DNA from 2 places in the Paenibacillus sp. JDR-2 genome. Region 2 is predicted to be linked to the other one. Evidence: riboswitches for the same ligand, from Rfam matches in the RefSeq annotation. Region 2 holds a riboswitch; the other holds the start of a gene.
What was found. Region 2 has a riboswitch for FMN ahead of ribD (bifunctional diaminohydroxyphosphoribosylaminopyrimidine deaminase/5-amino-6-(5-phosphoribosylamino)uracil reductase RibD). Riboswitches for the same ligand answer to the same signal wherever they lie in the genome.

Region 1 (16,141 bases), 330 kb from region 2:
TGAATACGGTTGGGATTTTGCCCAGCACGTTCGTAAGAACAAGATACGCGATAACGGCGGCAAGCGTTGCAACCGCATCGCCGGCCATCCCGATCGCAACGCCAATCGCGAAGATGAGAGGCAGGTTGTCAAAAATCGCGGAGCCTCCCGCTGCAAGGAACGGAGCGATATAATGGTTCAGGAAGTCGCCGAACTGGCCAAATCCGAAATCCTTTACATAATCGATGTTGCCGAAACGAAGCAGAAGGGCTGCCGCAGGCAAAGCTGCGACGGGAAGCATTAGAGATTTACCGATCTTTTGCAAAAATGCGAGCATCTTATCTCACTCCATGTCAATAGTTTAGGTTTTCAGAACAACCTTAATCGTATCCGGATCTCCGGCATTTACGGTTTTGAAGGTGCATTCCACTTTCTCCGCGCCTTCTTCGTTCGCTACGATAACCGGCGTTATTACCGGGTAACCCGCATCGCGGATTTTGTCCAGATCGCATTCGAGAAGGGTTTGACCCGCTTTGAAGGAATCGCCTGTCTTCACAAGCGCTTTGAAGCCGTCGCCGTTTAAGGCGACAGTATTGATGCCAACGTGAATAAGCAGCTGCAGTCCGGACGAATGCTCAATGATCAAGGCATGATGCGTATCGATCAAATGACTTACTACGCCGTCAAACGGCGCGATGACGCGGCCTTCCGTTGGCTCGATTGCAACGCCTTCTCCCATTAAACCCTGCGCGAACGCTTCATCAGGCACTTCGCTCAGCGGAACAAGCTTGCCGCTAAGAGGTGCAGCTACACTAACGGAATTCGATTTTTTGCCAAACCATTTCATATGATCTACTCCTTGCTATCCATGTTGTTGTCTGTCTATGTTCATTCTGCATCCACCGATCGGAACAACCGGTACAAATGCATCGCGAGATAACCGATCTCGTCGGAGGAGACCTTGACGTTTAGTCTTTCTCCGATCATTTGCGCGATTAATTCCGCCTTCTGGTGCTCAGTAGGTATTTTGTCTTTAATCTCTGCGGAGAACGGATTTTCGGTTTCCTTATTCTGCAAAATACGTTCCATCATATAACGCAAATGCATAATCAGCCTGGCATAATCCGAGCTCTTCTTAGACAATGGCGCTTCCCGCCAGCCTTCGATCCGCTCAACGATCTCGTTCATCAGCTCCGTCAGCTGAACCATCTGTCCTGCGGTTACGGACCCTGCTGCCGAATACACGTGATACGTTAGAAAACCAACTTCATCTTCAGGGATAGTGATGTCGAATTTCTCGCTGATCATCTTGGCTGCCTTGGCGGCGATCTTGAACTCCTGGGGATAACACATCTTTGTTTCATACAGGAAAGGATTGACGATTTCCATGCCGTTTCTTAACCGGTAGACGACAAACTGGATATGGCTCGGTAAGGCGAAGTACACTTTCGGATCGACAGGCGTTCCCAGCCGTTCCCGAATCTCATCAATGATCTGCTCGGAGATTTGCACCACTTCCGGGTCCAATTCCTCCAGTAGAGAATGGTAATGCAGCGCTTTATCCCGGTCGTCAAGCCGGTACCGCTTCTCAATTCGCGGGTCTTCGGCATCGATAAACTTCTGGCCCTTGCATGAGAAGCCAATGCCTTTGCCAAACAGCACGTATTCCCTCGATGACTTCGGTTCCATCGTTAGGATGACATTGTTGCCAACGATCCGATCGATCCGAAGTTGTCCCGTAAGTCCCACGTCAATCCCTCCTCTCAGTAGTAAATTCCCCATTTTGAGCACAAAAAAACCAAGAAAAGACACCGCCGTATTCCGGGCGGATACTCTCCTTGGCTCATGCCTAGTCGAACTAGTAACATGCCAAAAGGCTTGTTATATATTTGGCTCGTTATCACTATAAATCATGCAAGCGTTTACGTCAATTGAAAAATATTCACTCCTCCTATTCCTCTCCGGTGATTCTTGAGACCTACCTTACAAGAACCCTTCTAGTTGGTTTTCATATAATAGTAGATAAAGCATCCTTTAAGTTTTAGAGGGTCAATAGGGGGTGAAACAGATGGCGACGCTTATTTCTCACTTCTATAATGAGGCATATTTGCTGCCTTGGTGGCTGATGCATCATGTTCCCTTATTTGACCATGGCATTATGATTAACCGAGGGTCAACGGACAGATCTGCGGACATTATCCGGAAGCTCGCTCCTCACTGGGAAATCAGGGATTCCGTCGTTCCGGACTTCCATGCCGTTAAGGTCGACAAGGAAGTGATGAGTATCGAGAAGGCGGTATCAGGCTGGAAAATCGTGCTGAATACAACGGAGTTTCTCGTCAGCCGATACGGCATTCAGCTATTTCAGATCCTGGATTCGCTTGGCGGAAAAATGTATTCGGTGCGGACCATTACGATGGTTGATCCTCCAGGTTACTATACGGATCCTATCTATGCGCTGCCGCTGGTCAAACAACGCTATCACGGCTTATTCCCGGCAGATCCTCAAGCCTTGTATCACGGAAGATTTATTCATAAATACAGAAGCGGCGGATACACGGCAGGCAGGCATTGGACGACCAAACCTTATGAGGTGCTTCTGATTCCGGCTTTTATTATGAAGTTCTCGTTCAGCCCGTGGAATCACGCGATGCGTGCAAGAAAAATGCAGATTGGCCCCACGATTCCGGAAGATGCTTTGAAGAGCAATATGGGAAACCATCATCTATTTAATTTGCAGGAACTAGAGGCTAAATATTTAGCTCTTGCGGGAATTACGGAGGATTTGCGGCGTATCCCGGAATTCAGGTCGTTAAGATTACGTTAGCGTAGGTTACTTCTGATCGGAGGGAAGGGATGACTTGTGGTGCATAAGGTAGCCGTGACTGGCGCAACCGGCTGGATTGGCCGGTATGTAGTTGCTTTGCTGCTGGCAAAAGGGTATGAGGTTCATGCCACTTACAGAAAATCCAAGCTTGCATTAGGCGGGATTTGGCATCAGGTCGATCTGCTGAGCGCGGACGAGGCGGTACGGTTTATCGGGAAGGTAAAGCCCGATTCGTTAATCCATCTTGCTTGGGACGCCGTTCCTCCGGAATGTTACCGGTCCCTGGCCAATTATGAATGGACAAGGTGCAGCATGGCGCTTATTCATCAGTTTGTCCAAAGCGGCGGCAAGCGTATAATTGTAGCCGGAACGGGCGCGGAATATGTATGGGGAGAAGGGGGATTGTCGGAGAAGGAATCGCCGGATTCTTATATTCATGCTTATGCAGCCTGCAAAAACAGCCTGCGGGTCTGGCTGGAATCCTATGCCCGGATAGCCGGCTTTAGCTGCGCATGGGGCAGGTTATTTCATTTGTACGGTCCCCATGATCCGGGTAAAAGACTGGTGGCGTCTACGATTACTTCCTTGTTGAACAAGAAAGAAGCTTATTGCAGGTACGGCGGTCTGTACCGGGATTATTTGTATATCGAGGACGCGGCGGATGCACTGGTTAGTCTATTCGAAAGTCCCTGCGAGGGAACAGTAAATATTGCAAGCGGACAGCCGGTTCAACTGGAGCGCATGGTCAGATTGATCGGCAGCCTTATAGGAAGCGAAGCAAATATCAGAATTGGCGATGAGCAGCCGGAGGAGCCAGTTGTGGTATTGGCGGACATTTCTAGACTTGATTATGAAGTGTTGTGGAAACCCGCGTTTTCATTGCCCCTAGGTTTGGAACGGACTATAAAATGGTATTCGGATCGGCCTTAACAGGAGTGCTGTGCCATGTCCGATATGGTCAGCTCTTCTTTTTTTGCGAGTAAGCTTGACGAATTCGTCATAATTAGGCACAATTACTTACTAGAGACTTCACTTACTATACGTATACTACTTACTTTACGTACATGAATAGGAATGGAAGCAATGTCAATCATTAGACTATTAGATCACGGTGGCATTGCTGAGGAGGACATATGGATGGTTTCATCAGGGAATGACGGAAATTTTGAGTTTGGCATTTACACTTTAGGCGATCTTGCGGTTGATTCCCGTACGGGCGGGCTCAAGAACGCGGGAGAACGAATGAAGGAGATTATCCGGGCAGCCAAAGTTGCGGATGAAGCGGGCATTAACGTATTTGGAGTAGGCGAGCATCACCGCCTGGACTTTGCTTTATCCTCGCCGCCGGTTATTCTTGCCGCAATAGCGCAAGCGACCTCCCGCATTCGTCTTACAAGTGCAACTACGGTACTAGGGACGGCGGACCCGGTAAGGGTATTCGAGGATTTTGCGACGCTGGATCTCATCTCTGACGGGCGTGCTGAGATTATCGCGGGCCGCGGCGCTTATATCGAATCGTTTCCGCTCTTTGGCTTTGAGCTGGATGACTATAAAGAATTGTTCGCTGAGAAGCTTGAATTAATGAGACAGCTTAATTTGTCGGAACGGATTACATGGAACGGCCGACTCCGCAGTCCTTTGGAGGATGCGGAAATTGCTCCGCGTCCGAAGCAGGCGGCGATCCCGATCTGGGTCGGCGTAGGCAGCACGGCGGAAAGCGCGGCTCTGGCCGGTCGGCATGGGGCAGGCATGGCACTGGCGCTGCTTGGCGGAGAACCGTCGAAATACAAGCATCTTGTAGACTGCTATAAGGAAGCAGGGGTCGCAGCGGGCTACCGGAAAGAAGAGCTGAGGGTAGCGATTACCGGTCACTGTTATGTTGCGAAGACAACCGGGCAGGCGCTGGATGAATTTTATGCCGGCTATTCGGTGTACTATTCCCAGTTCATGGGCGGCAAGGAGAACGGAACTCCACTCTCGCGGGAGGACTTTGAGAAGCTGGCGGATTCGCTTGCGATCGGCAGTCCGGAGCTGATTGCGGAGAAGATTATTGCTCAGCATAAGCTGTTTGGCCATTCCCGCTTTATGGCTCAGATGGACATTGGCGGCATGCCTGCCGCGCAGGTGGAGTCTTCGATCCGATTGCTGGCGAAGGAAGTTGCGCCGCTTGTCCGGGAAGCCCTGCAAATAAAAGTGTAGTTAAACGATTGCTAAAACTCACTATTCATACTAGACAACTCGGAAAAACAGCGTTATACTCAATCCAATCATTTAAAAAATTTAATGGAATAAGGATCTTCGGGGCAGGGTGAAATTCCTGACCGGCGGTAAACGTTAATTCTGCTTGGCAGAGGATAGCAAAGCCCGCGACTCCCTGAGCTGACTAACAGCAAGGGGACTGACTTGGTGCAACTCCAAGGCCGACGGTATAGTCCGGATGATAGAAGATCGCTTAAGTAAGCCTGCAGAAGGCGGGAAACCGCCAATATGCATGTTTATTTGAGTTGGCCCCGATTCGCGAACAACCAAGCGGATCGGGGCTTTTTATTGCATAGCGAAACCGTCTGCTGCTCTTCTAGCCGAAGGAGCAAACGGTAACGCTTGCTCCGTCCTGTATTCAGAAAGGGTACTCATTATGAGCAATATTACCGCATCACCACTTCTTCGTACCAAATCTCCCGTTCGGCCGGAGTTTTGGCTGGTTGTCCTTGGAGCCGCGCTGTGGGGCGTGGATCCGGTATTCCGCATTATTTTGCTGAAAACATTAACTTCTACCCAGATTGTACTGCTTGAGCATATCATTTTGTTTATCGCCGCAGCCCCAGTGTTATGGAAGTTCCGCGCGGATCTCCGCGATGTTCGTCTCCGCCAGCTTGGCGCATTGCTGTTTGTCTCGTGGGGCGGCTCGGCTCTGGCAACGATTCTGTTCACGCAGGGTCTCGTTCATGGCAATCCCAACGCGGTCCTGCTGCTGCAGAAGCTTCAGCCGCTCTTCGCTATTGTGATGGCAAGGATGTTATTGAAGGAGCTTCTGCCTAAAAAAATCGGTCCGTTGCTCGTTCTCGCCATTGTCGGAACTTATTTGCTGACGTTTGGATTTACGCTTCCTTTTGGGCATGTCAATGAATTTGTTCAGGTCGGCAGCCTGTTGTCCTTAGGCGCTGCGGCGTTATGGGGCGGCTCGACGGTTATGGGGCGTTATCTGCTTGGCAGCATGAAATACGAGACGGTTACCTCTCTGCGATTTATGATGGCCTTGCCATTGTTGCTCGTCATTACCTGGTCGGAAGGAGCGGCATGGAAGCTGGCGGAAGGGACGGATCCGGTAGCTGTTATCGTCAATCTGCTGCTTCAGGCTTTGCTTCCTGGGCTCGTCAGCCTTCTTGTCTACTATAAAGGCCTAAGCAAGATCAAGGCCTCTTATGCGACAATCGCCGAGCTAAGCTTCCCGATGGTTGGCGTTCTCCTGAACTGGACGGTATTCGGCCAAGTGATTACTAGCGCGCAGATTGCAGGCTTTGTGTTTATATGGTTTACGTTGTTTTTCATTTCCAGGCAGCAGAATTAAGCGAGGACATATCGCTTTTAACCGCTTTCATATCGGGTCAATTGCTGATATACTGCGGTTGGAGGTGTAGGAAATAATGGAGAATAGAACGATTAAATGGGGCATTCTCGGCGCAGGCTGGATTGCATCCCAATTCGCCCGCGATTTGGCTTTTGCCCAGGATGCCGAGCTAAGCGCGGTAGGCTCCCGCTCGCTTGAGAAGGCGGCAGAGTTCGCCGGCAAATTCGGCGGTAAACGCGCGTATGGAAGCTATGAGGAGCTGGTGAACGATGCCGAGATCGACATTATTTATGTCGCGACTCCTCACCCGTCCCATAAGGAACACGTTCTGCAATGTCTTCGCGCAGGCAAAGCGGTATTATGCGAGAAGCCGTTTACGGTCAATGTAAAAGAAGCAGAGGAAGTCGTGCAATACGCAAGAGATAACCGCGTTTTCTTGATGGAAGCGATGTGGACGCGGTTCCTGCCGGTCATCCGCAAGGTCCGTGAATGGATTGCAGAAGGCCGTATCGGCGAAGTCCGGCTGCTGAAGGCAGACTTTGGATTCCGTACCGGAGTTAATCCGGAAGGACGTTTATTTAAACCGGCTTTGGCTGGCGGCGCGCTGCTGGATGTCGGCATTTATCCGCTCTCCTTCGCATCCATGTTATTTGGCGCAAAACCGAAGCAGATTCTTAGCACTGCTCATCTTGGCGAGACTGGCGTAGACGAGGAGAACAGCATCCTGCTATCTTACGAAGGCGGTCAGACCGCCCTGCTGAGTTCGGCAATCCGTCTGAACTCGGGCAGCGATGCTTACATAATGGGGACGGAAGGCTCCATTAAGATTCCTTCCTTCTTTAATGCCAAATCCGCAACGCTAATCGCAGCGGACGGTACGGAAGAAACCTTCTCGGATGACCGCACGACACTTGGTTACGTGTATGAGGCCGAAGCGGCAGGACAATATCTCCGTGAAGGCAAGCTAGAGAGCGAGGTTATTTCGCTGGACGAAACCCTACAGCTGATGCGGACGATGGACGAAATCCGCGGGCAATGGGGACTGCGTTATCCATTTGAATAATAGATAAAGAAAAGGACCGGTTCTGTACCGGTCCTTTTTGTCTTAGAATAAAAAAGTGGCCCGTATTCGGGGTACGGGCCCAAGAGACAAGCTATATCAAATAGGGAGTATGGTTAATTATGTTCTCCCAAGATTAAACAAAGCTGAAAAGTACATTAGTTTCACATAAAAAAATAAGGGCTATTGTCCATGAAGCTAAGGTATAATGATCTCTATATTGTTCGCCATATTGCCGGAGGGGGAAAATTCACATGGAAAATATTAATTTTTGCATGGCTTGCGGAGATAAGCTGGAAGTAAGAGAGATTGGCGGGGAGAACCGCAAAGCTTGTCCAAGCTGCAGCTTTGTTCATTGGGGCAACTACAGCGTCGGAGTAGGTGCTTGCGTGGTTAGAGATAACAAAATATTGCTTGTACGCCGTGCCCACGAACCGGGTAAAGGGTATTGGACAACACCGGGCGGTTACATTGAACAGTTCGAGCAGATTAGAGGCTCGGTAGCCCGCGAGGTATTGGAGGAAACAGGCATACGCGCGATCGTGTCCAAAATTATCGGCATACGCGACCGGCCACATTCGGTACACGACGTCTACATTACCTTCGAAATGGAATACATAGACGGCGAGCCTTGTCCGGACGGCGTAGAAGTAGACGGAGCAGGCTTCTTCAGCATAGAAGAAATGGAATCGATGAACGTCGCCGATTTGACCGCGTGGCAGGTCGATGTCGCTCTGAACGGCGGCGATGGCGGCTTGGCCGAGGACACCAAACCAATCCGCGACAGCCTTAAGAAGTACGGCCTCTATCGGGCTAAGTAACCGTGAGCTAACCGGACATTTTCGCTGATTTAACGGTATTGACTCTGGAAGGCCATTTTTTGTTCGAAGCGGGAGTATTGCTCAACGTAGTGAGGCGAGCTCATAAAATAGTGAGCCAAACCGCGCTGAAACTCGGGGCAGGGGAACGTGCGAATAAGGCGTATAACCTCACTTTTCGTGCCAAAGGATTCTAATAAATAAGGAAAATCGGTGAGAATACCTCACTAATAGTGAAGTTCTCCGCCGAGCAGTCATTGTTGTCTGAAATGTGAAGTATCAAAATTACAAAGAGCCCCGGAATAATCCGGGGCTCTTTGTTTGTTCCCACTCCCACACCCGATAAACAGGTGTGGGACGAAGCGTTTGTGATGTTAAAAAGTGCGTAAGGAAAGTATCTTCTGGAGGAGCGTAGCGCTTGCCTTTGTTCTCGTGGGAATACATCTAATCCAATTCAATCGGAATCCCACGAGACCAACAGCAACCGGAAGAAGATACTTTTCTGAAGCATGCCTTTTATCATCACATCTGCTTCGTCTTAAACAACCGGTTTATCGATCCGCCATTATTAATGATACGCAAAGCATTCGCCAGCAGATCCGCCATTGGCAGAACAACAAACTTGTCCGAATGGTTCGGGTCAATTGCGATTGTATCCGTAATTACGACCTCTTTAATGAAAGGATGCGTCAGCTTCTCGAGTGCGTTTTCCGAGAAAAGGCCGTGCGTGGCGCAGATAAAGGCATCATTGGCGCCGCGCTTATTCAAAGCTTCCACAACCTTGATAATGGTGCCGCCCGTATCGATCAAATCCTCGATAATAATCGGCGTCATGCCTTCGACTTCACCGATAATATGCGTGATTTTCGATGTATTGTGGGCAGGACGGTTCTTGATCATAATCGCGAACGGACAGTCCATGTAGTTAGCTAGCTTCTCCGCTGTAGTTGCGCGTCCGGCATCCGGCGAGACAACAACAGGGTTTTTAATGTTTTTGCTCTTCAAATAATCCGTGATCAGATCAAGGGCGGTAATATGATCGACCGGAATTTCGAAAAAGCCCTGAATCGGATCGGCATGCAGGTCAACCGTAATGAGGCGGTCAGCGCCAACCGTCGTCAAGACATCGGCAACGAGCTTGGCGGAAATCGGCTCGCGTGGAGCGGATTTCCGTTCCTGACGGGCATAACCGTAATAAGGCATAATGATATTGATTGTTTTTGCAGAAGCCCGTTTGGCAGCATCAATCATAATCATAAGTTCAACAAGATGCTCATTCACCGGATGAGACAGTGACTGAATGATATAAACATGGGCCGAGCGAATCGACTCTATGTATCGTAGGCTGATTTCTCCGCTTGCCTGCCTGGAGATTTCAATGTCTCCAAGAGGAACGTTAAGTTTTCGGCATAGCTCTTCCGCGAGCGGGCGGTTAGAGGAGCCGGAAAAAATTTTTACATTTTGCATCCGCTTTGTCTCCTTACGTTCATTATACAGATAGTCCCATTATAGCCTTTCCCCAAGCAAATTCAAAATTCCGGTAGGCCCAAAAAAGAAAAGCGGTCTTGAAAAGTCCGCTCTGGACCTCTCAAGACCACCTGTTTACGCTTATTTCGCTACGATATCCTGGATTGCTTTTTCCAGCTTGTCGAAGAGCTGGTCTTTATCAATCGATCCGCCTTGGTACTCTTGCATTGCAGCGCCCCAGCCTTGCGGTACGCCGTCTGGGTAACGACCCCAATGCCAGCCGCCGGCAGTTGCCGCTTGCTCGGATACGGCTACGCCCATTTGACCGATTTCATCCGCTGTAGGTTTAATGGAAGTCAATGCAGGGATAAATTTGAATTCTTTTGTCAGGTACGATTTGCCCGTGTCCGAAGTAACCATCCAGTCCAGGAACTTTTTCGCTTCTTCAGCGTTTTTGGATTTGCTGTTTACGATCCAGAAGTTTGCAGGACCCGTGTAGATATGAGCATTGCCGCTGTCGTCAATCGGAATAGGGAGCAGGCCAACGTTCAGCTTCGCTACTTTGTCCACGTCGCCTTGGATCCAGTTACCTTGTTGAATCATCGCTGCTTTGCCGGATGCAAAGTTCGCAACCTGCGTCGCATAGTCGGTAGTCAGCTTGTCTTTTTGGCTGTATTTGAAGACAACGTCAACGTAGTTAATCCATTTCTTGAATACATCATTGTCCTTGAAGTTTGCGCTTCCGTCTTTTGTTCCGTTAATGAAGGCAATTGGATCCGGCTGCTCGGCAAGACCAACGTTGATTGTATGATGACCGATCGACCACCATTCGTTTGTTGTCGAGAACGGCGTAATGCCTGCTGCTTGCAGTTTTTTCGCTGCGTCCTCAAGCTCAGTCAATGTTTTAGGAAGGGTAGTGATGCCGGCTTTTTCAAACAAGTCTTTGTTATAGAAAATGCCGTAGCCCTCGATGTTCATCGGCATGCCGAGCAGCTTGCCGTCTACTTGAGCAGGTCCTGCAGCAGCAGGGATGACGTCTTTCGCCCAAGGCTCGCCGGACAAGTCTGTCGCACGGTCATAGTAAGCTTCAAGCGCTGCATAACCTTCTGAGTTAAAGATCTCAGGTTCGGAGCCGGAAGCGATTTCAGCCTTCAGCAGGGCATTGTAGTCTTCGCCGCCGCCATGCGTTTCGACTTCGACTTTTACGCCGGTTTCTTTCTCATATTCTTCAGCCATACGGTTAAGCGCATCGGCAATTTCCACTTTGAATTGGAATACTTTGATTTTTACGTCTTTTTTCGGAGCCGTGGAAGCTTCCGATGTTGCGTTGGCGGATTCAGAAGGTTTGTTGCTTGCTTCGGAGCCTGAGTTATTACCGTTGTTGCTGTTATTGCCGCAGCCGGCTGCCGTTAAAGTCAGGATCGCTGCAGCGAGAAGAATAGAAAACTTTTTCATTTTGTTAACCTCCCCATTTTTGTCAAAAGGTTGTTCTCTTTACAAGTTTGATTATATGGAAGCTTAAAGCCAAGAAACACAGACGTTTTTGTCGTGAAAAGTGCAAAATATTGATTTTACCCTTTAAGCGATCCCGAAGAGATTCCCTCGATAATATGCTTTTGCAGCATCAGGAACATGACGATGATCGGCATAATCCCCATTGTCAGACCGGCCAGGGCCAGATCCCATTGCTTCGTATATTGCCCGAAGAAGCGGGTGATCGCAAGCGGAATGGTTGTCAAATCCTTGTTCGAACCGATGATCAGCACCGGCAGCAGGTAGTCGTTCCAGATCCACAAGCCGTTAAGGATAATAACCGTTACGATAATCGGACGAAGCAGCGGGAATACGATGCGCCAGAATACGCCATACGGCGAGCAGCCGTCCACTACCGCCGCTTCTTCAATCTCAAGCGGTACGCTTTTGATAAAGCCGTGGAACAAGAAGACCGAAAGCGATAGACCAAAACCGAGATAACAGACGACAATGCCGAACATATTAGCCCTAAGCTCCAGGAAGCTTGTTACGCGTACCAGCTGCAGCATGACCGATTGGAACGGAATGATCATGGCCGAGATAAACGCCGTGAACAGGATTTTGTTGAATAAGGTTGGCTTGCGGACAAGCCGGTAGCCCGTCATCGCGCTGATAATAACAATACCCGCAACGCTGATGCCGGTAATCAGAACCGAGTTCAGCAAGGCTTTCGGGAATTTAATAATATCCCATACCTTCGAATAGTTCGTGAACAGGTACTTGTCCGGGAGAGAGGCGGCGTCCACCATAATCTCGCCAAGTCCTTTTACCGAATTGACAAGGACGAAGTAAAAAGGAGCTATGAAGAGCAGAGCGAGCAAGATAGCTGCAGCTGCTACGGCCCAAAGCCGGGAACGGGAAGCTGTCATTTACGCTTCGACCTCCTTCCGTTTGGTCAGCCACACTTGCGTGACGGCAATGATGGAGACGGCGAAGAAGAACAGCATCGCTTTGGCGGTGCCTAGACCGTAACGGTTGTTGACCAGCGCCTCGGCATAAATGTTATAAGCTAGCGATTGGGTGGAAGTACCCGGACCGCCTTTGGTAAGCGAAAGGTTCAGGTCGAACATTTTGAACGCGCCGGACGTCGTCAGGAACAAGCAGACCGTAATGGCCGGCATAACAAGCGGCATGATCACTTTGCGGACGGTTTGGAAATACGTCGCTCCGTCAATCGTTGCGGCTTCCATCAAATCCTTCGGCACGCCAACGATTGCCGCGATGTAGATAACCATCATGTAGCCGGTCGTCTGCCAGACGAAGACAATGACCAGTCCCCAGAAGCCGGTCTCCGGCGTGCCGAGCCATGGAAGCTCGAAGAAGTGCCAGCCCGTCATTTCGCCGATGGTCTTGAAGCCCTTGGTAAAAATAAACTGCCAGATGTAACCAAGCAGGATACCGCCAATCATGTTAGGCAGGAAGAAAATCGTACGGAGCGTATTGCGTCCCCGCATCGGGCGGGTCAGCAGGAGCCCCAAGATAAGAGCAAGAACATTGGTCACGACCACGGTCACGACGGTAAACTTCAGCGTAAATTTAAAGGATGCCCAAAACTTATCATCGTTCGTAAAGATGCGGTGGATATTATCCATGCCGATCCATTTGGCTTTGTCGAGATCTAGGCCATTCCACTCCGTGAAGGAAAAGTAGAAGCCAAGCAGGAACGGAATAAGCACGATAATCGTGAAAACGATCATGCCGGGTCCGACAAATACAAGCTGCTGTATCCATTCGTTTGATCTTTTTCGTAAGTTCAATTGGAGTCCCCCTTCGTAATGCGGCTTTAAGCATCGGTGTATAGCTAGACTATAAACAGTTATTGAAATTTGAACCACCGATAGATATGATGGGTTAGGTGTAATATATTGACCTTGGGGGTAGGACGTCATGTTTGCGTTCGCAACAAGTATTAACCGGAAACTGATGGCGCTCTTGCTTGCCGTTACGATTATTCCGATTACGGTGTCGATGATTATCTCGAATTATTACATCAAGGATAAGGTGACGCAGCAGTCGATTCATGAGAATCAGAACCTGCTGGCGCTTGGCAAAAACAATATTTTGGGCTATATGGACAAGATCAACGAGAACTCGCTTGACGTCTACCTGAACATCAACAAGTCTAATTCCTTGTATGCCTTGATCGAGAGGGGCCAGTCGCCAAACGTAAACGTACCGATGTTCGACGAGAAAAATAATTTGCAGATATACGCCCATATGCTGAACATTTATCAGTCTACAAACGGGATCCATCAAATTCAGCTGCAGATCGGGGATGGCAAGCTGACGTATCTGATGGCACGCGGGTTTTTCCGCAGAGGGATCAATCAGCCGCTGGAATGGCCCACGGAACATGGCTCGAGCCCGAAGCCGTTTGTAGAGGCTACGCATACGAGCGCGCATTACAATTTGGATTGGAGTCATGCCGTCAAAGAGGAAAGCGTTTTCACTTTGCGCCGGCCGATTATACGGACGCCAAGCGACGAAGTGATCGGTTATTTGTCGATGGACGTCAAGTCGGATGAGCTGAATCAAATCTGCCGGCAGTTGACGATGTCGTCCGAAGAGCAGCTGTATATTATCGACCGGAGCCGCAATTTCGTGTGCTCGGTGAACGGGCAGGAAGACCAGGACCGGCTGAAATGGACCGACCAGGTTCTTGCCTCCAAGCAGGAAAATGGCGTGATCAAATGGCAAGACCAGTCTTTTTCCGGCATTGTCATTTATGATACACTCAGTACCAATTACATGGACTGGGTCGTGGTGAAGCAGCTTCCGTACTCGTATTTGTACGAGAGCGCAACGGCGATCCGGACGATTAATACGTCGGTTATCGCAATCTTTATGGTACTTGCGGTTATCGCTAGCTTCCTCGTCAGCTACCAGTTCACGAAGCCGATCAAGCGGCTAATCGGGCATATCAATCAGGTACAGTCCGGGAATTTCAACGTTGTGGTGCCGGTTGACCGGAAGGACGAAATCGGCATATTGGCAAGGCGTTTCAACACGATGATTCAGACGATCCGGGACTTGATTAATAGCGAATACCGGCTCGAAATTGCCAATAAGACGAATCAGCTGAGGGCGATGCAAGCGCAGATCAATCCGCATTTTCTGTACAATGCCCTGCAGTCGATCGGGACGCTGGCCCTTCATGCCGGGGCGCCCAAGGTATATACGCTTATCACCTCTATTGCGAAAATGATGAGGTACAACATGAACACCAGCGAGTCCATTGTGCCTTTCTCGATGGAGCTGAATCATGCGAAGGCTTACCTTGAGCTGCAACAGCAAAGGTTCAACGAACAGCTTACCGTGCATTACGATATCGATCCGGCTTCTCTCTCTGTACAGGTGCCCAAAATGCTGCTGCAGCCGCTTGTCGAGAACTACTTCAAGCATGGCTATGAAACCTCGGGGCGCAGCGGCGTTCTCCGGTTATTCTCGGAAGTAACCGACGACGGAAGCTGGCTGACGATCCGGATTGAGGATAACGGAAGCGGGATGGATCCGGATAAGCTGCGGGAGCTGAGACAGCTGTTATTCCGTTCTACCGGAGCGCTGCTTGAGGAGCAGAAGAGCATCGGCATCAGCAACGTGTGGATGAGGCTGAAGCTTTATTACAACGAGGAAGCGGAAATGAGCATTGACTCTTCGCCTTCGGGCGGATTTACCGTAACCTTGCGAATACCTGTGCAAGAGCTGGAGGAACGAGCATGAAAATACTCATTGTAGACGATGAACAGCATGTGCGCGAAGCGGTTAAGCTGCTGATTGATTGGGAGCAGCTCGGAATCAAAGAAATTTATGAAGCCGATAACGGCGATTCCGCCATTGAAATGCTCGGGAATATGCAGCCGGAAATTGTCATTACCGATATGCGAATGCCGAACCGGGATGGGGTAGAGCTGCTGGCCTGGATGAAAGAGCAGGGGCGGAAAAGCAAAACGATTGTCATTAGCGGATACGATGATTTCCATCTGGTGCGCAGCTCGATGAAATACGGCGGTCAGGATTATTTGCTGAAGCCGATTGACCCGGAGCAGCTGACGGAGGCGCTTCAGAAAGCTAAGCAAAGCTGGGAGCAGGAGGATCAGGCCCGCAGGCTTGATCAGCAGCGCAGCATCGAGATCAACCAGATTAAGCCCGTGTACCGGGATAAGCTGTTCTCGACGATGATCAGTGAAGCCGGGGCTGGCGGACAAGTAACGGTTCCGGCCGTGCTGAAGGAGGAATTTCGGCTTGACCGTGCCACGGAGTGCCAGGTCATCATTCTTAGCACGGGGATGCTGGAGCCTCAAATCTCCCGTAAATTTGACGGCAACCGCGATTTGCTCACTTTTTGCTTAATCAATGTGTGCAACGAAATACTTAAGCCGAAAAATAGCGGCTTTGCGTTCCGCTATTGGAACAGCGAGCATGAAATCATTATCTTGTTGTGGGACCGACTTGCGGAATGGGAAGACTTGCTGGGGCAAATCACGGAAGGAATCGTCAAGTCGATTCACGGGCGGTTCCATTACGGAGTAGGGCACAAGCAGGCTTTTCCTACGGGATTATCGTTATCGTACCAGGAAGGCAGAGCCGCGCTGAAGCAGCGCAATCTGCTGAAGGACAACAGCTACATTCATTGCAGTGAGCAAGGTTTTAAAACGGGAATCCACTCCTTGAGCATTGCCGCTTACGAAGAGCGGTTCCGTCTTGCGGTATGGAGCGGCAAGGAGAAGGATATCGAGACGGCCGTCGACAGCTTCCTGGAGAATGCGAGGCTGCTGCCGGTTATTACCCAAGAGCAGATTGAGCTGTGGCGCTTCGAATATGAATCCATGCTGAGCCGCTGGCGGCAGGAGCTTGCGGCCAAGCAGGGCATTCAGGCAGGTGCGGAACCG
Region 2 (16,141 bases):
GGAGCAGCAGTTTGTTGTAATGATGAATGAGAAAGCGCAGCAGCTGGGCTTGCAAAATACGCATTTTGCCAACTGTAACGGTCTGCCTGCAGCTGATCATTACACCTCCGCGCATGATATTGCAGTCATGTCGCGCGAGCTGCTGAAGCATTCCGAGATTACGAAATACACCGGGTCATACCAGGATTATTTGCGCAAGACTTCGGAGAAACCGTTCTGGCTCGTGAACACGAACAAGCTTGTAAGGTTCTACAGCGGAGCCGACGGTCTCAAAACTGGCTTCACGAATGAAGCGAAGTTCTGCTTAACGGCAACGGCCAAACGCGACAATCTGCGAGTGATCGCAGTCGTGATGGGCGAGCCAAACACCAAAACAAGAAATGCCGAAGTATCGCAAATGCTTGACTTCACTTTCGCGCAATACACGACCCATCCAATCTTCAAAGAAGGGGATACGATGGGCACAATCAAGGTCGAGAAGGGCGCAGTGCGCGAAATACCGCTGGTTGCTAAGCATCCTTACAGCATTTTGCTCAAAAAAGGAGCGGCAACGCAGGATATCCGTTATGAGCTGCAAATCGATCAACCGCTTAAAGCGCCGGTTGCGATCGGACAATCCATCGGCAAGCTTGTCGTCTACCAAGGCGACCAGGTTGTGAAGGAGTTCCCGGTAGACGCGCCTCAGTCGATTAATAAAGCCGGTTGGTTCAAGCTGCTGAAACGTTCCTTCGGAGGGCTCTTCTCTTAGCGCATTTTGTCAGCTTCTAGCGCTTCTCTTCTAGTTTTGTCGCCGTGCAGGAAACATGGGGATTCGCGGAGAAATCGTAGTGCGATCCAATAGCGAAGCCCAAAGGAGTTGAACGGCGACAATGAGTCTGCAAGCAGAACTGGAGCATTACCGTAATGTATTGATCGTGCGTCTCCGCGGAGAACTTGACCATCATACGGCGGATATTGTCCGCAACAAGATGGAGGCGGAGATCATGAGAGGGGAAAGCCACCACATTATTCTAAGCCTGAAGGATCTGCAGTTTATGGACAGCTCCGGATTAGGCGTCATTTTGGGCAGATACAAGCAGATTCGCAGCAAAGGCGGCAAAATGGTCGTATGCGACGTGAACCCGAGTGTCTACCGCCTGTTTGAAATGTCGGGCTTGTTTAAGATAATGAGCATTTACGACAATGAAAGAATGGCGATTTCTAGTCTGGAGGTGGTCTCGTAATGGGACGCAACGAAATGACGTTATCCTTTAGCGCCCGGTCTGAAAATGAGGCTTTTGCCCGTATTGCGGTGGCATCTTTCGTGTCGCAGCTGGACCCGACGCTTGAAGAACTGAACGATTTGAAGACGGCTGTGTCTGAAGCGGTTACGAATTCAATTATTCACGGTTACGACAGCGATCCTGCCGGCAAGGTAACCATTGAGGCCTCTATTGACGGGGACGTGGTATCTATTGCGATTTGGGATAATGGACGCGGTATCGAAGATCTGGAGTTGGCTCGCCAGCCGCTCTTTACCTCCAAGCCGGAAATGGAACGTTCGGGCATGGGCTTTACGATTATGGAAAATTTCATGGACCGTTTTGAAGTAACCAGTGAGCTGGGCCAAGGTACGCGGGTAGCTATGCTTAAGCGTATTGAATCGAAAAAAGCGCTGTATAACTAGCGTATAGGGGTTGAACCTCATGGATGTCGATTTGAAGCAAACGGCTCAGCCGTATTTGGATGATGCGGAAGTCAAACGCTTGATAGCGTTAAGCCAATCCGGCGATACGATCGCCCGGGATACGCTTGTTCAATGTAACATAAGATTGGTTTGGTCAGTCGTGCAGCGGTTTATCAACCGTGGTTACGAGCCGGAGGATTTGTTCCAAATCGGGTGTATCGGGCTGCTGAAGTCCGTCGATAAATTCGACCTGTCCTATGACGTGAAGTTCTCTACTTATGCGGTGCCGATGATTATCGGCGAGATTCAGCGCTTTTTGCGTGATGACGGTACGCTTAAGGTCAGTCGTTCATTGAAAGAGACGGCGAATAAGGTTCGGAAAATGAAGGATGAGCTGTCCAAGACGCTTGGCCGTCTGCCGACGGTCAGCGAAGTGGCGGATCGGCTTGGCATTACGCCGGAGGATGTGGTCTTCGCGCAGGAAGCGAATAAGCCGCCGACTTCCATTCATGAAACCGTATTCGAGAATGACGGTGATCCGATTACCCTGATGGATCAGATAGCGGACGATTCCCAGGAGCGCTGGTTCGATAAGCTCGCCTTGATCGAAGCGATTGAAGGCTTAAGCGAACGCGAGCGCCTGATCGTATACTTACGTTACTATAGGGATAAAACCCAATCCGAAGTCGCCAGCCGCTTGGGGATATCCCAGGTACAGGTGTCGAGGTTGGAGAAGAAAATTTTGCAGTCTATACGCGAACAAATTGCTCAATGAAATGGCAACTTGTTCGTCGTAAATACGCGAACAAATTGCTCAATGAAATGGCAACTTGTTCGTCGTAAATACGCGAACAAATTGCCCAATAGCCGCGAAAAAAAAGACCAAATGGCGCAACCTTTTCAAGGTGCTGCGAAGCCATTTGGTCTTTTCTTTTTCAACTCCTTGCAGCGGATAACTTTATCGCCATGCGTCTGCAGCTTGGCCTCAAACGCGGTTTTATTCCGCTCGAAATCGCTTGTCCACTTGAACATCATACGGAGCATATGAAAATCAGGCTTGTAATGACAAGGCTCGAGGCCAAGCTTTTGTTTCACGAAGCGGGATACGATTCTCCACAGGCGTACCTGAAGTGGTGTATCAACAAAAATAATTTTCTCCGCCATCTGGTAAAGGCATTGGTAGGAGTCACGGTCTGTCCCCTCAAATATCCATGCTCCGTTACGGTCGATTTCCATAAGTACTTCATGCTGCTCTTCGACTGTCCGCTTAGATCTCCCCGAATCAGTCTGATGATGAACGATAGCATCAAGCTCATACCAAGGGATTTGAAGCTGCTCGGATAAATGCTTGGCCAGAGTCGTTTTGCCGCTGGCCACGATGCCGACAATAAATATTTTGTTCATCCCCGGTCCTTTCCTAAGCTAGCCAAAAAACGCTTAGCCTCGCCTGGCGATTTCAGGATCACGATTTGCTTTTCTTCCGATAATTGCTGGAGTTTGTTAATGATTTCGGGTCTTTTTGTATTCGGATATTCCCAAATCCATTTCAAAAATTGCAAATCGATTTTTTCCTTGCAGCCTGCTCCCATGTCCGGTCTGGTTTTGTTCCGGTATTGAATGGATCTTTTGACTGCGCGGTACATGCATAACAATCTCGGGAAATCCAGATAAATAATCGTATCGGCGGCATTAAGCCGGATATCGAGCGTTCCTCCGTAGTTTCCGTCGATGATCCATTCCTCCCGATTGACCAGCTCATTTTGGACGATAATCTGCTCCTGCCGCGGTACGCCTACCCAATTCGGCTTCCAGAATAACGCATCCAAATGAGATACCTCCCGGTGAAGCGCTTGGCCAAGCTTTCGGGCCATGGTGGACTTGCCAGCTCCGCCCGATCCTATGATGGCAATTCGTTTCATTGTGTCCTCCTGAAGCCGTATATGTTCTTTACTAATTCCATCCTGCGGAGGTTATTCCTTGCGGGAGTTTCAATTTTTTACCTCTATAAGCATGACTATCCGATATCTCCTTTTCTCATACTAACAGGGAAGTAAACCCTTAGCGGGAACAAAGGAATGATGACAGATGGAAGCAACTGAGCCATCCGCCCTCTATCTGCGACTTAAGAAGAAAGTATGTATCCGGCCGGAGCGCAGCGTAACGCTGGGACAGGTATCGAGGCTGCTGGCGCCTAACGAGAAGCTGGAGCAGGAGCTTAGCGAGCTTGTGCTGTACCGCCATCATAAAGGGGACGGCAACCGGGTTGTCATTGATCTGCTTCAGATCGTGCGGGTAGTTAGGGAAGCGGCTCCGGGACTGTCCGTGGAAGCATACGGCGATCCGCAAGTACTTATCATGATATCCCCCAAACCACAAAAGCCGCGTATTGCCGTGCTTATTTTCGCCTGGCTTCTGCTCTTTTTCGGAGCGGGGCTTGCGATTATGAATTTCCACACGGATGTCAGCATGAAGGAGGTTCATATCCGGATTGTCGAGCTGCTGACCGGCAAGCGGACCGATCACCCTTTATGGTTCCAGATCCCGTATTCAATCGGAATTGGCCTAGGCATGATTCTGTTTTTTAACCATCTCTTCAAGAAGCGGTTCAACGAAGAACCCAATCCTCTGGAGGTGGAGCTGTATACGTATCAGGAAAATGTAAATGCCTACGTTATCGCGGACGAGATGCGCAAAAAAAACCGTCAGCATGGAGAGCGGGGCGATGACGATGGGTGATTGGCTGATGCACGTATTCGTCATGCTGCTCGGACTCTCCGGGGGGCTTGCGGTCGGGAGCGGACTGGTCGCCTTTCTGATTATACTCGATCTTATCCCGAGGCTTGCCCAGATCGCTTACGCTTATCGCGTATCCATATGGTTCGAGACGGCTGTCATTTGCGGTTCTATGTACTGGACCTTCGCTGATTTTATGGACTGGCGGTTGGCGCTGCCGAAGGCGATTATTCTGACCATTTCCGGTCTTATGACCGGTATGTTCGTCGGCATGCTGGCAGGAGCATTGACAGAGGTTATGAACGTGCTGCCGATTCTGGCGAAACGAATGAATCTATCCGATTATCTGGTTGGTCTTGTGATGGCAATGGTGCTGGGAAAAACACTGGGCTCTTTGTTTGATTGGCTGTATTTCCAGTGGTAGCAAGTAAAACAGACACGAAAGGTTGATGACGATGACGGACCGGGAGAAGGACCGGGAACAAAAAAACGGGGAACCCCCGTTTATGTACATACCGGAATCACAGAAAAACGAAGAACAGGGAATGGCAATCCCGACTCCTCCTTTTGAGTTAACCGAACGGACGGCTCAGCATGACCAGTCGCTTGCGAGACATGAAAAGGCGGACGGTGGTGAGGATGATGTTATCCCAGACAGTCTGGACGAGGTCTTCGAGCGTCTGGAGAACGAAGTCGGGTATAAAGTGAGCTTTGACATCGTCGTGCGGGAAATGACGTTTGGAGAAAGGCGTGTCGCCTTTTTCTACATGAATGGTTTGGCGAAGGATACGGTATTGACCGAAATTTTGAAGAGGCTTACTTATTTGCAGCCGGATGATATAACGGGCGATGCTTTTCATGATTTCCTGCACTTGTATGTGCCTGCGGCACAGGTAGAGAAAAAGGAAAAATGGAATGAAATGCTGACCTTTGTCTTGTCCGGCTCAACGGCGATGTTTATTGATAAAGAACCGCAAGCCATCATTATCGATGCCAAAGCCTTCCCGGCGCGCAATCCGGAGGAGCCGTCGCTAGAACGCGTTGTGCGCGGCAGCCGCGACGGCTTTGTCGAGACGCTGATGACGAACATTTCGCTCGTTCGCAGACGCTTGCGTGATCCCCAGCTCCGTTACGAGCTTCTCAGGGTCGGGGAGCGGACGCAGTCCGATATATGTATTGCTTATATTAACGACCTTGCGGATCCCGAGTTAGTCAAATCGATTAAGGATAAAATCAAACTGGTGCATATTGACGGGCTGCCGCTTGCGGATAAGCAGCTGGAGGAAGCAACCGTTCAACGGGGGTGGAATCCGTTCCCGCTCGTAAGGTATTCCGAGCGCCCGGATGTTGTTGCCGCCCATTTGCTGGAAGGCTCCGTTGTGGTATTCGTGGATACTTCGCCAAGCGCGATGCTTCTGCCGACAACCTTCTTTGACCTGATCCAGCATGCCGAGGAGAACCGGCAGACTCCGTTTATCGGAACCTATCTGCGGTGGGTCCGTTTTCTAGGGATTTTCTCTTCGTTGTTCCTGTTGCCTTTATGGCTCTTGTTCGTGGTCCATCCGGAGCTTAAGCCGCAGGCTCTAGCTTTCCTCGGACCGGAAAAAATCGGCAAGCTGCCGCTTATCGTACAGTTTCTGATCGTGGAAATTGGCGTTGATCTCATGAGGCTGGCTTCGGTGCATACGCCGTCCACGCTCGCCACGGCCGTTTCCCTCGTCGCGGCCATCATGGTTGGCGATATCGCGGTGAAGACCGGGCTTTTTATTAACGAGGTTATTCTCTATATGGCGATTGCGGCCATCGGGATGTTTGCGACGCCAAGCTATGAGCTGGGCCTTGCGAACCGGATCGTCAGGCTTGTGCTGATCGTCGCCGTCTCGTTGTTTAACGCGCCGGGATTTGTTATCGCTACGACTGCGATTCTGATGATGCTGTGCATGCAGCGTTCGTTCAACCGCCCGTATATGTGGCCGTTTATTCCGTTTGATTACAGAGCGATGATGAACATCATCCTGAGGAAGCCGGTACTTAAAAACCGGACTCGTCCAAACCTTCTCCGCCCGCAGCAAAGCGACAAAATGCCGCGGACCGAATAGAGGCCAAGAAATACAAATCAAATGTGAATTTATCCATTTCTCTCAAGGTTAGATTGCGATATACTGTGGCTATTGGTGCAAATCGTAATCAACTTCTATTACGTTCCTGTAGTAGATATCTGAGGGGGAGCATAATTCGTGTACTTACATGGCACAAGCAAAATTAATGCCCAGGGACATTTGGAGATTGGCGGAGTTGATGTAACGGATCTGGCGAAAGAGTACGGCACGCCGCTCTATATTGTCGACGAGACGCTTATTCGTCAACGGGCAAATGAATATGTATCCGCATTTAAGGAATCCGGCCTGAAATTCCAGGTTGCCTATGCAAGCAAAGCGTTCTCGGTTATGGCGATGTGCGCAATTGCCGATCAAGAAGGCTTGTCGCTCGACGTTGTATCCGACGGAGAGCTGTATACGGCTTTGCAAGCAGGTTTTCCAGCAGCCCGCATCCATTTCCACGGCAACAACAAAACGCCGGACGAAATCAACATGGCGCTGGACGCCAATATCGGTTGCTTCGTTGTAGACAACTTTGTAGAGCTGCGCATGCTGAATGCGCTTGCCGCAGACAAAGGCAAAAAAGTGAAAATCCTGTTCCGTATTACACCGGGCGTAGAAGCACATACGCATGAATATATATCGACTGGCCAAGAAGACTCGAAGTTTGGCTTTGATCTTGGCAATGGTGCAGCAAAGCAAGCAATCCAGGAAGCACTTGAGCTCTCGAACCTTGAAATTCTGGGCGTGCATTCCCATATCGGCTCCCAAATTTTCGAAGTTGACGGCTTCCGCATGGCAGTTGATAAAGTTGTAGCGTTCGCCGTTCAAATCCGCGACGAGCTGGGGCTTACCTTTAAGGTGATCAACCTTGGCGGCGGCTTTGGCATCCGTTACGTGGAAGGCGACACTCCGCTTCCTGTAGCCCAATATGTTGCCGCCATTACCGACGCGGTTATTTCGAATTTCTCGGCCGCGGAATTCCCGCTGCCTGAGATTTGGGTTGAGCCGGGCCGCAGCATCGTTGGTGATGCGGGCACAACTCTGTATACCGTAGGCACGATGAAAGACATCCCTGGCGTACGCAAATATATCGCGGTGGACGGCGGCATGATGGATAACCCTCGTCCTGCCCTGTATCAATCCCAGTACGAAGCGATCCTGGCGAACCGCGCTAACGAAGCCAATACGGAAACCGTTACAATCGCAGGCAAAGCTTGCGAGAGCGGCGACAAGCTCATTATCGACCTTGAGCTGCCAAAAGCGGAAACGGGCGACTTGCTTGCCGTCTCCTGCACAGGCGCTTATAACTACTCGATGGCGAGCAACTACAACCGTTTCCGCCGTCCTGCCGTTGTCTTCGTAAAAGACGGCCAATCCGACCTTGTTGTACAGCGGGAATCGCTCGAAAATATCGTCGGTAACGACGTAATTCCGGCAAGACTTCTCAAATCGCTTGCTAAGTGAGGGAGATTTTTGGTAACGTAGTCTTATTCGACATAGAAAGGTAGATGTTACACATGGCTAAACAAGCAAAAATCACACTTGAGAACGGTGCAGAAGTTATTCTCGACCTGTTCGAACAAGATGCTCCAAATACGGTAGCAAACTTCGAAAAGCTTGCAAACGAAGGTTTCTATAACGGCGTGGTATTCCACCGCGTTATTCCTGGCTTCGTTGCGCAAGGCGGTTGCCCTAACGGTACTGGCACAGGCGGTCCTGGCTACACGATCAATTGCGAGATCAACCCGAACAAACATGAGCGCGGTTCGCTCGCAATGGCACACGCAGGCCGCAACACAGGCGGAAGCCAGTTCTACATTGGCTACCAGCCGCAGCCGCATCTTGACGGCCAACATACGGTATTTGGCAAAGTTGCCAAAGGCATGGAGCATGTTGACGCGTTTAAAGGACGCGACAAAATGCAAAAGGTTGAAGTTTACGAAGTTTAATGTTAAGATACTAACAAATTTATAGTTTGTGGCTTACCTTCGGGGCAGGGTGAAAATCCCAACCGGCGGTGATCGAGCGGCGTCTGCACAACAGGAGTCACCTGCGTGCGGCGCTTTCTCGTCAGTCCGTGACCCGGGCCATCCCATGCAAGAGCGATTCATCGCATTGCGCGGGAAGGAACGGTGGACCTGGTGCAAATCCGGGACCGACAGTATAGTCTGGATGGGAGAAGGGGACACATTTGATGCGTTTGCGTATGAGCGTTCATGCTTATTTTTCTTGTGCTTATTTTCACAAGTGGGATAGGTTTGTTTGAAATATAAGAAAGTATTACTGGACTTATATTTCATCCGCGAAAGGTTTGCGGTTCTTTTTTGGAGCTGCATAGCCGTTTGTGTATGAATAGCTTTATTTTGCAAGCATGGAATGGTTATTTTTCCCACCCCCGTTGGCTAAGCTGGCTAATGGGGGTGTTTTTGCATTTATGGAAATTTTAAACGATTCGTATTATATGAGTCTTGCTCTTGAACTCGCCGCTAAAGCCTCCGGGCAGACCGGCATTAATCCGGTTGTTGGCTGCGTTGTTGTGAAGGACGGACGGATTATTGGCGTTGGTACCCACCTTAAGCGGGGAACAGGTCACGCAGAGGTACACGCGCTGCAGATGGCCGGTGACGAAGCGGAAGGGGCAACGGTGTATGTAACCCTTGAGCCGTGCAGCCATTATGGCAAAACACCGCCATGCTGCGAGCGCATTATTAATGCAAAGGCTGCTCGTGTCGTTGTGGCGACCACTGATCCCAATCCGCAGGTTGCGGGCAGAGGGATCGCGCGTCTCCGGGAGGAAGGCATCGAAGTTGAGGTTGGTCTGCTTGAAGAACAATCCCGGAGCATGAACGAGAAATTCAACAAATACATTACGTCCCGGCTGCCTTATGTAACGTTAAAGACGGCAAGCACGCTGGATGGGAAAATTGCTTCCCATACGGGAGACAGCCGCTGGATTACGGGTTCTACCGCACGCGAGCAGGTGCATACGCTGCGCCACCAGCACGAGGCGATTATGGTGGGCATTGGTACTTTGCTTGCGGATGATCCTCAACTGACGACCCGCGCGGCTGTTCCCGCGATTCATCCGGTTCGGATTATTGTGGACAGTCAGCTTCGCCTGCCGCTGGATGCTAGAGTAGTGACGGACGGCTTAGCCCGCACGATTGTACTCGCATCTGCGAAGGCTGATCCTTCTCGAGAGCAGGCGCTGACCGAAGCCGGCGTCGAAGTCATCCGCTGCGGTGACGGAGAGCAGGTTGTTCTGGCTGAAGCAATGCGCAAGCTTGGCGAGCTGGAGATTGGTTCGATTCTGCTGGAGGGCGGCGGCAAACTTAACGGGGCTATGCTGGAAGCCGGATTAATCGATAAGATTATGATCTACATGGCAGTAAAGATTATCGGCGGGCTTGACTCCCCCGGCACCTTTACGTTCGCCGGGTTCGAGAAAATGTCGGAGGCCATTGAACTGGATCATGTGAAGGTGGAAATGGCAGGAGAAGATATTTGTATATCGGGATATCCTGTATACGGTAATGAATAGATTGGGGGAGTGCCCGTGTTTACCGGCCTGGTTGAGGAAGTTGGCACTTTAAGACGGGTTAAGAAACAAGGCGAAGCGATGGTTCTGACGGTAGAAGCTTCAAAGGTTACGGAAGGGGTTGCCCTTGGCGACAGCATTTCCGTAAACGGCGTGTGTTTAACCGTCATTTCCTTCGACCGGACATCGTTTGATGCGGATGTCATGCCGGAGACATACCGGAAGTCCAATCTGCATCAGCTCCGCCCGGGCCAGGACGTGAATCTGGAGCGGGCAATGCTGGCCGGAGGCCGATTCGGCGGTCACATCGTGCAGGGGCATGTCGACGGAGTTGGCATGATCACCGGCCGGGAGACGGATGCGAATGCGGTTGTGTTCGCCATTCGGCTGTCTGACGACGAAATGATGCGGTATGTCATTCCTAAGGGTTCTATTACGATTGATGGGATCAGCTTAACGGTGGTCAGTACCAATGCCACAGGCTTCTCGGTATCGGTGATCCCGCATACCTTGGGGGAAACCGCGCTGATGAACAAGAAAGCCGGCGATTCGGTCAATATCGAATGCGATGTCATCGGCAAATACGTCGATCATCTTCTGCATTACAAACCCGCCGGCAGTTCAGGTTCTTCCGGGCGGACGGAATCAAAGCTTAGCGCAGCCTTTTTAAGCGAGAATGGTTTTCTATAAATACTAGGGTAACCGGATAGCAGGGAGGGAAATTGATGAATAGACAAGAGCTGGAACTGCAAGAAAATGTGTTTGACTCGATGGAAGCCGCGCTGGAGGATTTGAAAGCAGGCAAGCCGATTATCGTAGTAGACGACGAAGACCGCGAGAACGAGGGGGATTTGATTGCCCTGGCGGAGACCGCGTCTCCTGAAGTTATTAATTTCATGATTACGGAAGCACGCGGCCTGGTCTGTGTCCCTATTACGCGGGAACGCGCCGAGCAGCTTGATCTGCCGCCGATGGTCCAGCATAATACGGATTACCATGGCACAGCCTTTACGGTATCCGTGGATCACGTATCCACGACGACGGGTATCTCAGCCTATGAACGCTCGCAGACGGTCAAATCATTGATTGACCCAACGACGAAAGCAACGGATTTCCGCAAGCCGGGACATATTTTCCCGCTGGTTGCGAAGGATGGCGGCGTCATTCGCCGCGCGGGCCATACGGAAGCCGGAATCGACCTTGCCCGCATGTGCGGCTCGGAGCCTGCGGCAGTCATTTGCGAGATTATTAAAGAGGATGGGACGATGGCCCGTCTTCCGGATCTGATCGCATTCAAAGAGAAGCATAACCTGAAGCTGATCACCATCCAAGGAATGATTGCTTACCGCAACGCCAAGGAAAAGCTTGTTGACCGCATCGTAGAGGTTGATATGCCGACGGACTTCGGGAATTTCCGGGCGATTGCCTTCTCTAATCAGGCAGACGGCAAAGAGCATATCGCGTATGTCAAAGGCCGGATAGATCCGGAGAAGCCTGTGCTTGTCCGCGTTCATTCGGAATGCCTGACAGGGGATGTCTTCCATTCACACCGCTGCCAATGCGGGCCGCAGCTGCAGTCGGCGCTTGAGCAAATCAATGAAGAAGGCAGCGGCATTCTTCTTTACATGCGTCAGGACAGTCAAGAGCTTGTAAATAAGCTGAAGAATTATTCCCAGCTCGATCAGGGCGGGGACAAAAAAGATGCCAAGCCTAAGATGGATCTTCGCGATTACGGCGTGGGGGCACAAATACTGCGAGACCTTGGCGTCCGCCAGATGCGGCTGCTCACGAATAACCCGCGCAAGATCAGAGGCCTCGAAGGCCATGGAATCGAGATCGTTGAACGGGTGCCGATTGAAATCCGCGAAGCCGGCAAGAAGTAAAGCAAGCCAAAATATTAGTCATAATGACCAGGAGGGCTTAACATGCCAAACGTATTTGAAGCAAGCGTAGTATCGGAAGGACTTAGATTTGGGGTAGTTGTTGGACGTTTTAACGAATTTATCTCGGGTAAGCTGCTCAGCGGTGCGCTTGACGGCTTCAAACGCCATGGCGCGCAAGACAACGATGTGGATATCGCTTGGGTACCGGGCGCATTTGAAATTCCTCTTATCGCGCAAAAAATGGCGGAAAGCGGAAAGTACGATGCCGTTATCACGCTTGGCGCCGTTATCCGGGGATCAACTCCGCACTTTGATTACGTGTGCAACGAAGCTGCGAAAGGCGTTGCCGCAATCGCCCTGAAAACAGGCGTGCCAACGATTTTTGGCGTATTGACGGTGGATTCGATCGAGCAAGCCATTGAGCGTGCGGGCACAAAAGCCGGAAATAAAGGCTATGAAGCGGCTGTTTCTGCAATAGAGATGGCAAATTTGTCGAAATTACTGCATAATTAGAGTAATAGCTCAAATTATGCTGCGTTACTTGTTATAGGACGTCAGCCATTTGCGCATGGCAGGGGGATCGTAAGAAGTGACGATGCATTACAAGTTGGAATCCTTTGAAGGACCGCTCGATTTGCTGCTTCATCTTATCGATAAGTCAGAAATCGACATCCATGAGGTTTCGATTAGTGAAATAACGGATCAATACATGGATTACTTAAATGCGATGAAGGAATTGGAGCTGGAGCTGACAAGCGAATTCCTTGTTATGGCGGCAACGCTGCTTGCCATCAAGAGCAATCAGCTGCTGCCCAAACCTCCCGTCTTCGAGGACTTCTATGAAGAATGGCCGGATGACGGCCTTGATCCGAGGGACGAGCTTATTCAGAAGCTGGTCGAATATCGTAAATTCAAGCAAATTGCAGAGCAGCTTCGGGAGAAGGAACTGGAGCGCAGCCTTATTTATTCCCGCGAGCCGGATGATATGACGCCGTATATGAAAGAAGAGATCGTCAATCCGCTTGAGGGCTTGCATATCTCCGATCTGATTGCCGCATTCCAGCGGGCGCTGCGCAGAGCGGCGCGCCGCAACATCGTGGCAACCGTGCAACGGGATGAAATCTCGGTTAAGGACCGGATTCGGGATATTGTTGAAGTCCTGAAGCAGTTCGAGATCGTACGGTTCTCCCGTCTGATCCGCGAGAATATGAACAAGCATGAGGTTGTTGTGACGTTCCTTGCTATTCTGGAGTTGATGAAGATGAAACATATTCGCTGCTTCCAGCATCAGCTGTTTGATGATATCGTCATTCATTGGAGAGGAGAAGCGGCGGACAATGGATTATCCGAAGTTGAAATCGATTATTGAAGGCCTGTTGTTTATGGCAGGCGACGAAGGACTAAACAAACGGCAGCTAGCCGATATTTTGCAGCTTGAAGCTGATCTGGCGGCCGATCTTGTGTACGATCTTCACAGGGATTTGGCTCGCGAGCAGCGCGGGGTGCAGGTAACGGAGGTAGCCGGGGCATACCGGATGACTACGAATCCGGACCACGCCACCTACTTTGAGCGCATGGCGTATACGCCGACGCGTTCCCAGCTGTCGCAGGCAGCGCTTGAGACCTTGTCCATTGTGGCTTATCGCCAGCCGATTACCCGTATCGACATTGAGGAGATCCGGGGCGTCAAGAGCGACCGGGCGATTCAATCGCTTGTGTCCAAGGATTTAATTGAGGAGGTCGGACGGGCCGAGGCAATCGGCAGGCCGATTTTGTACGGAACAACGAAATCATTCCTGGATTATTTTGGATTGCCGAATATTAAAGCCTTGCCGGAACCTAAACAAGTCGATATCGAAGAGGCGCTCGAGGAACAGACGCAAATGCTGTTCGAGCGTTTGGGCGAACGCCAAACAACGATTGACGAGTTTATTCCGGTTCATGAAGACAAGGAATAAACGGAATGTCAGGTTTTTCTAAAGAATGGTCGAAATGTTGAACAATTGGTCCGTTATTTCCCGCAGAAGCGGGATAACGGACTTTTTTACTTTTTTATCTAGTGACAATCGCGATGAAAGTTGGTTATAATGGCGGTTGTTCTTTTTATAAAGGAAAGGATGAACCTGTTTGATCAGGGGATTCTAGCAGTAATGGCATACGATGGATAGCAGGAGGTAATACCACTGATTGAGCTTCTGGACATAAGAAAAACTTACGGAAATAGCGTGGAAGCTGTTAAAAATATAAGCCTGACCATTAATAAAGGTGAAATATTCGGCATTATCGGACATTCCGGGGCAGGCAAGAGCACCTTGCTCCGTTGCGTGAATTTGCTGGAGCGCCCAACATCGGGGACGGTTAAGGTAGGCGAAGTGGAGCTGACCCGGCTGTCGTCCACGCAGCTGCAGAAGGAACGCCGCAGAATCGGAATGATTTTTCAGCACTTTAATCTCTTGTCGATGGCGACTGTTCGCGATAATATCGCGTTTCCGCTTGAGCTTGCGAAGATGCCAAGGGCTGCAGTAAAGCAACGGGTAGACGAGCTGCTTAAGCTGGTAGGGCTGGAGCAGCATGCGGATAAATATCCGGCGCAGCTCTCGGGTGGCCAGAAGCAGCGCGTGGGGATCGCCAGAGCGCTGGCGAACAATCCTGATGTGCTGCTGTGCGACGAGGCTACCTCGGCGCTTGATCCGCAGACGACAAACGCGATTTTGTCGCTTCTGATGGACATTAATCAAAAGCTGGGCATCACGATTCTGCTTATTACGCACGAGATGCATGTCATCCGCTCGATCTGTGACCGCGTTGCCGTTATTGACGGCGGCGAGATCGTCGAGATGGGGGATGTTCTGGATGTCTTCCTGAAGCCGCAGCATTCGATTACGAAGGATTTCGTCAGCCAGATTGCGGACTCCTTCGATCCGCGTGAGCTTATTGATACGAGGAGCGGCCGTCTCATCAAAATCAATTACGTTGGCGAGATTACGTACGAGCCGCTTTTGTTTAACGCGGTCAAATCAACCTCCGTTCAGTTTACGATCCTGCAAGGAACCGTCTCCCGCATGAAGAATACGCCTTACGGACAGCTGGTCATCGAGTTTATCGGCGATAACGGAGAGATTGACAGGGTGCTTGACGAGCTTCGGGCGAAAGGGCTGGAAGTAGGTGATTTGAAATGATGCTGAAGCAGAAGATTGACTGGAGCCAGGTGCGCTGGGAAGATATTTGGCCGGCAACCAAAGACACCTTGACGATGATTGGCGCTTCGCTGATATTTACCGTCATTCTCGGCTTGTTAATCGGGATCATACTTTTCTTGACTTCCCGAAAACAGCTGCTTGAACAGCCTATCGTGTACGGTTTGTTATCGTTTGTAGTTAATATCCTGCGATCGGTACCGTTTGTCATTCTAATGATTCTGATTATGCCGATGACAAAGATTCTGACCGGTACGACCCTAGGCGTACAGGGCACGATTCCGCCGCTTGTTGTTGCGGCAGCGCCGTTTTTCGCCAGACTGGTGGAAACATCTCTCCGCGAAGTGGACAAAGGCGTTATCGAAGCAGCGCAGGCGATGGGCGCTTCCAGATGGGATATCGTCAGACGCGTCCTGCTGCTTGAAGCAAGACCGGGCTTGCTGGCGGGAATTACGATTACGGCGGTAACGCTTGTGTCTTATACGGCTATGGCCGGCGTTATTGGCGGCGGCGGTCTCGGTGATCTTGCCCTGCGCTACGGTTATCAAAGATTCCAGCTTAGCGTTATGATCGTAACGGTAGCCATGCTCATTATTTTGGTTCAACTCCTGCAGATGGTAGGCGACCATTTGGTTCGCCGGTTTAGCCGGAAGTAAGGTGGACATCATAGAAGCAACATACAGAAGGTGGAGGAAACGGAAATGAAGAAATTTGGTTTTATCCTGCTTGCCCTTACGCTTGTCATTGCGTTATCCGCATGCGGCGCTAAGAAGGAAGAGAGCAATACGAACAACACTTCTGCCGGCAATGGCGGCAATGAAGTAAAAGAAGTAACCTTGAAGGTTGGCGCAACTCCGGTGCCGCACGCGGAAATTCTTAATTTCATCAAGCCTGCTTTGAAGGAACAAGGCATTAATCTTGAAGTTGTAGAATTCAACGATTATGTTCAACCGAATACGCGACTGTACGAGAAAGAACTGGACGCAAACTTCTTCCAGCATACGCCGTACCTTGACCAATTC

Region 1: linked by a shared signal. The riboswitch ahead of PJDR2_RS10305 (DMT family transporter) and the one ahead of ribD (bifunctional diaminohydroxyphosphoribosylaminopyrimidine deaminase/5-amino-6-(5-phosphoribosylamino)uracil reductase RibD) in region 2 are both predicted to bind FMN.

What each region holds. Positions count from the first base shown of each region.
Region 1 is NC_012914.1:2,383,850-2,399,990, forward strand. Features, by position in the region: gene nagE (N-acetylglucosamine-specific PTS transporter subunit IIBC) at 1-316, opposite strand, end outside; gene PJDR2_RS10280 (PTS sugar transporter subunit IIA) at 341-826, opposite strand; gene PJDR2_RS10285 (PRD domain-containing protein) at 868-1,728, opposite strand; gene PJDR2_RS10290 (glycosyltransferase family 2 protein) at 2,048-2,806, shown strand; gene PJDR2_RS10295 (NAD-dependent epimerase/dehydratase family protein) at 2,846-3,736, shown strand; gene PJDR2_RS10300 (LLM class flavin-dependent oxidoreductase) at 3,944-5,005, shown strand; FMN riboswitch at 5,097-5,259, shown strand; gene PJDR2_RS10305 (DMT family transporter) at 5,442-6,374, shown strand; gene PJDR2_RS10310 (Gfo/Idh/MocA family protein) at 6,451-7,437, shown strand; gene PJDR2_RS10315 (NUDIX hydrolase) at 7,689-8,255, shown strand; gene PJDR2_RS10320 (ribose-phosphate diphosphokinase) at 8,775-9,719, opposite strand; gene PJDR2_RS10325 (ABC transporter substrate-binding protein) at 9,861-11,174, opposite strand; gene PJDR2_RS10330 (carbohydrate ABC transporter permease) at 11,291-12,121, opposite strand; gene PJDR2_RS10335 (carbohydrate ABC transporter permease) at 12,122-12,949, opposite strand; gene PJDR2_RS10340 (cache domain-containing sensor histidine kinase) at 13,140-14,972, shown strand; gene PJDR2_RS10345 (response regulator transcription factor) at 14,969-16,141, shown strand, end outside.
Region 2 is NC_012914.1:2,717,380-2,733,520, forward strand. Features, by position in the region: gene PJDR2_RS11895 (D-alanyl-D-alanine carboxypeptidase family protein) at 1-748, shown strand, start outside; gene spoIIAA (anti-sigma F factor antagonist) at 870-1,223, shown strand; gene spoIIAB (anti-sigma F factor) at 1,223-1,666, shown strand; gene sigF (RNA polymerase sporulation sigma factor SigF) at 1,686-2,441, shown strand; gene PJDR2_RS11915 (AAA family ATPase) at 2,567-3,070, opposite strand; gene PJDR2_RS11920 (DNA topology modulation protein) at 3,067-3,585, opposite strand; gene PJDR2_RS11925 (stage V sporulation protein AA) at 3,752-4,402, shown strand; gene PJDR2_RS11930 (stage V sporulation protein AB) at 4,389-4,823, shown strand; gene PJDR2_RS11935 (spore germination protein) at 4,855-6,498, shown strand; gene lysA (diaminopimelate decarboxylase) at 6,637-7,965, shown strand; gene PJDR2_RS11945 (peptidylprolyl isomerase) at 8,019-8,450, shown strand; FMN riboswitch at 8,482-8,689, shown strand; gene ribD (bifunctional diaminohydroxyphosphoribosylaminopyrimidine deaminase/5-amino-6-(5-phosphoribosylamino)uracil reductase RibD) at 8,936-10,042, shown strand; gene ribE (riboflavin synthase) at 10,058-10,729, shown strand; gene ribB (3,4-dihydroxy-2-butanone-4-phosphate synthase) at 10,765-11,922, shown strand; gene ribE (6,7-dimethyl-8-ribityllumazine synthase) at 11,965-12,435, shown strand; gene PJDR2_RS11970 (segregation and condensation protein A) at 12,512-13,291, shown strand; gene scpB (SMC-Scp complex subunit ScpB) at 13,260-13,880, shown strand; gene PJDR2_RS11980 (methionine ABC transporter ATP-binding protein) at 14,106-15,101, shown strand; gene PJDR2_RS11985 (methionine ABC transporter permease) at 15,098-15,775, shown strand; gene PJDR2_RS11990 (MetQ/NlpA family ABC transporter substrate-binding protein) at 15,821-16,141, shown strand, end outside.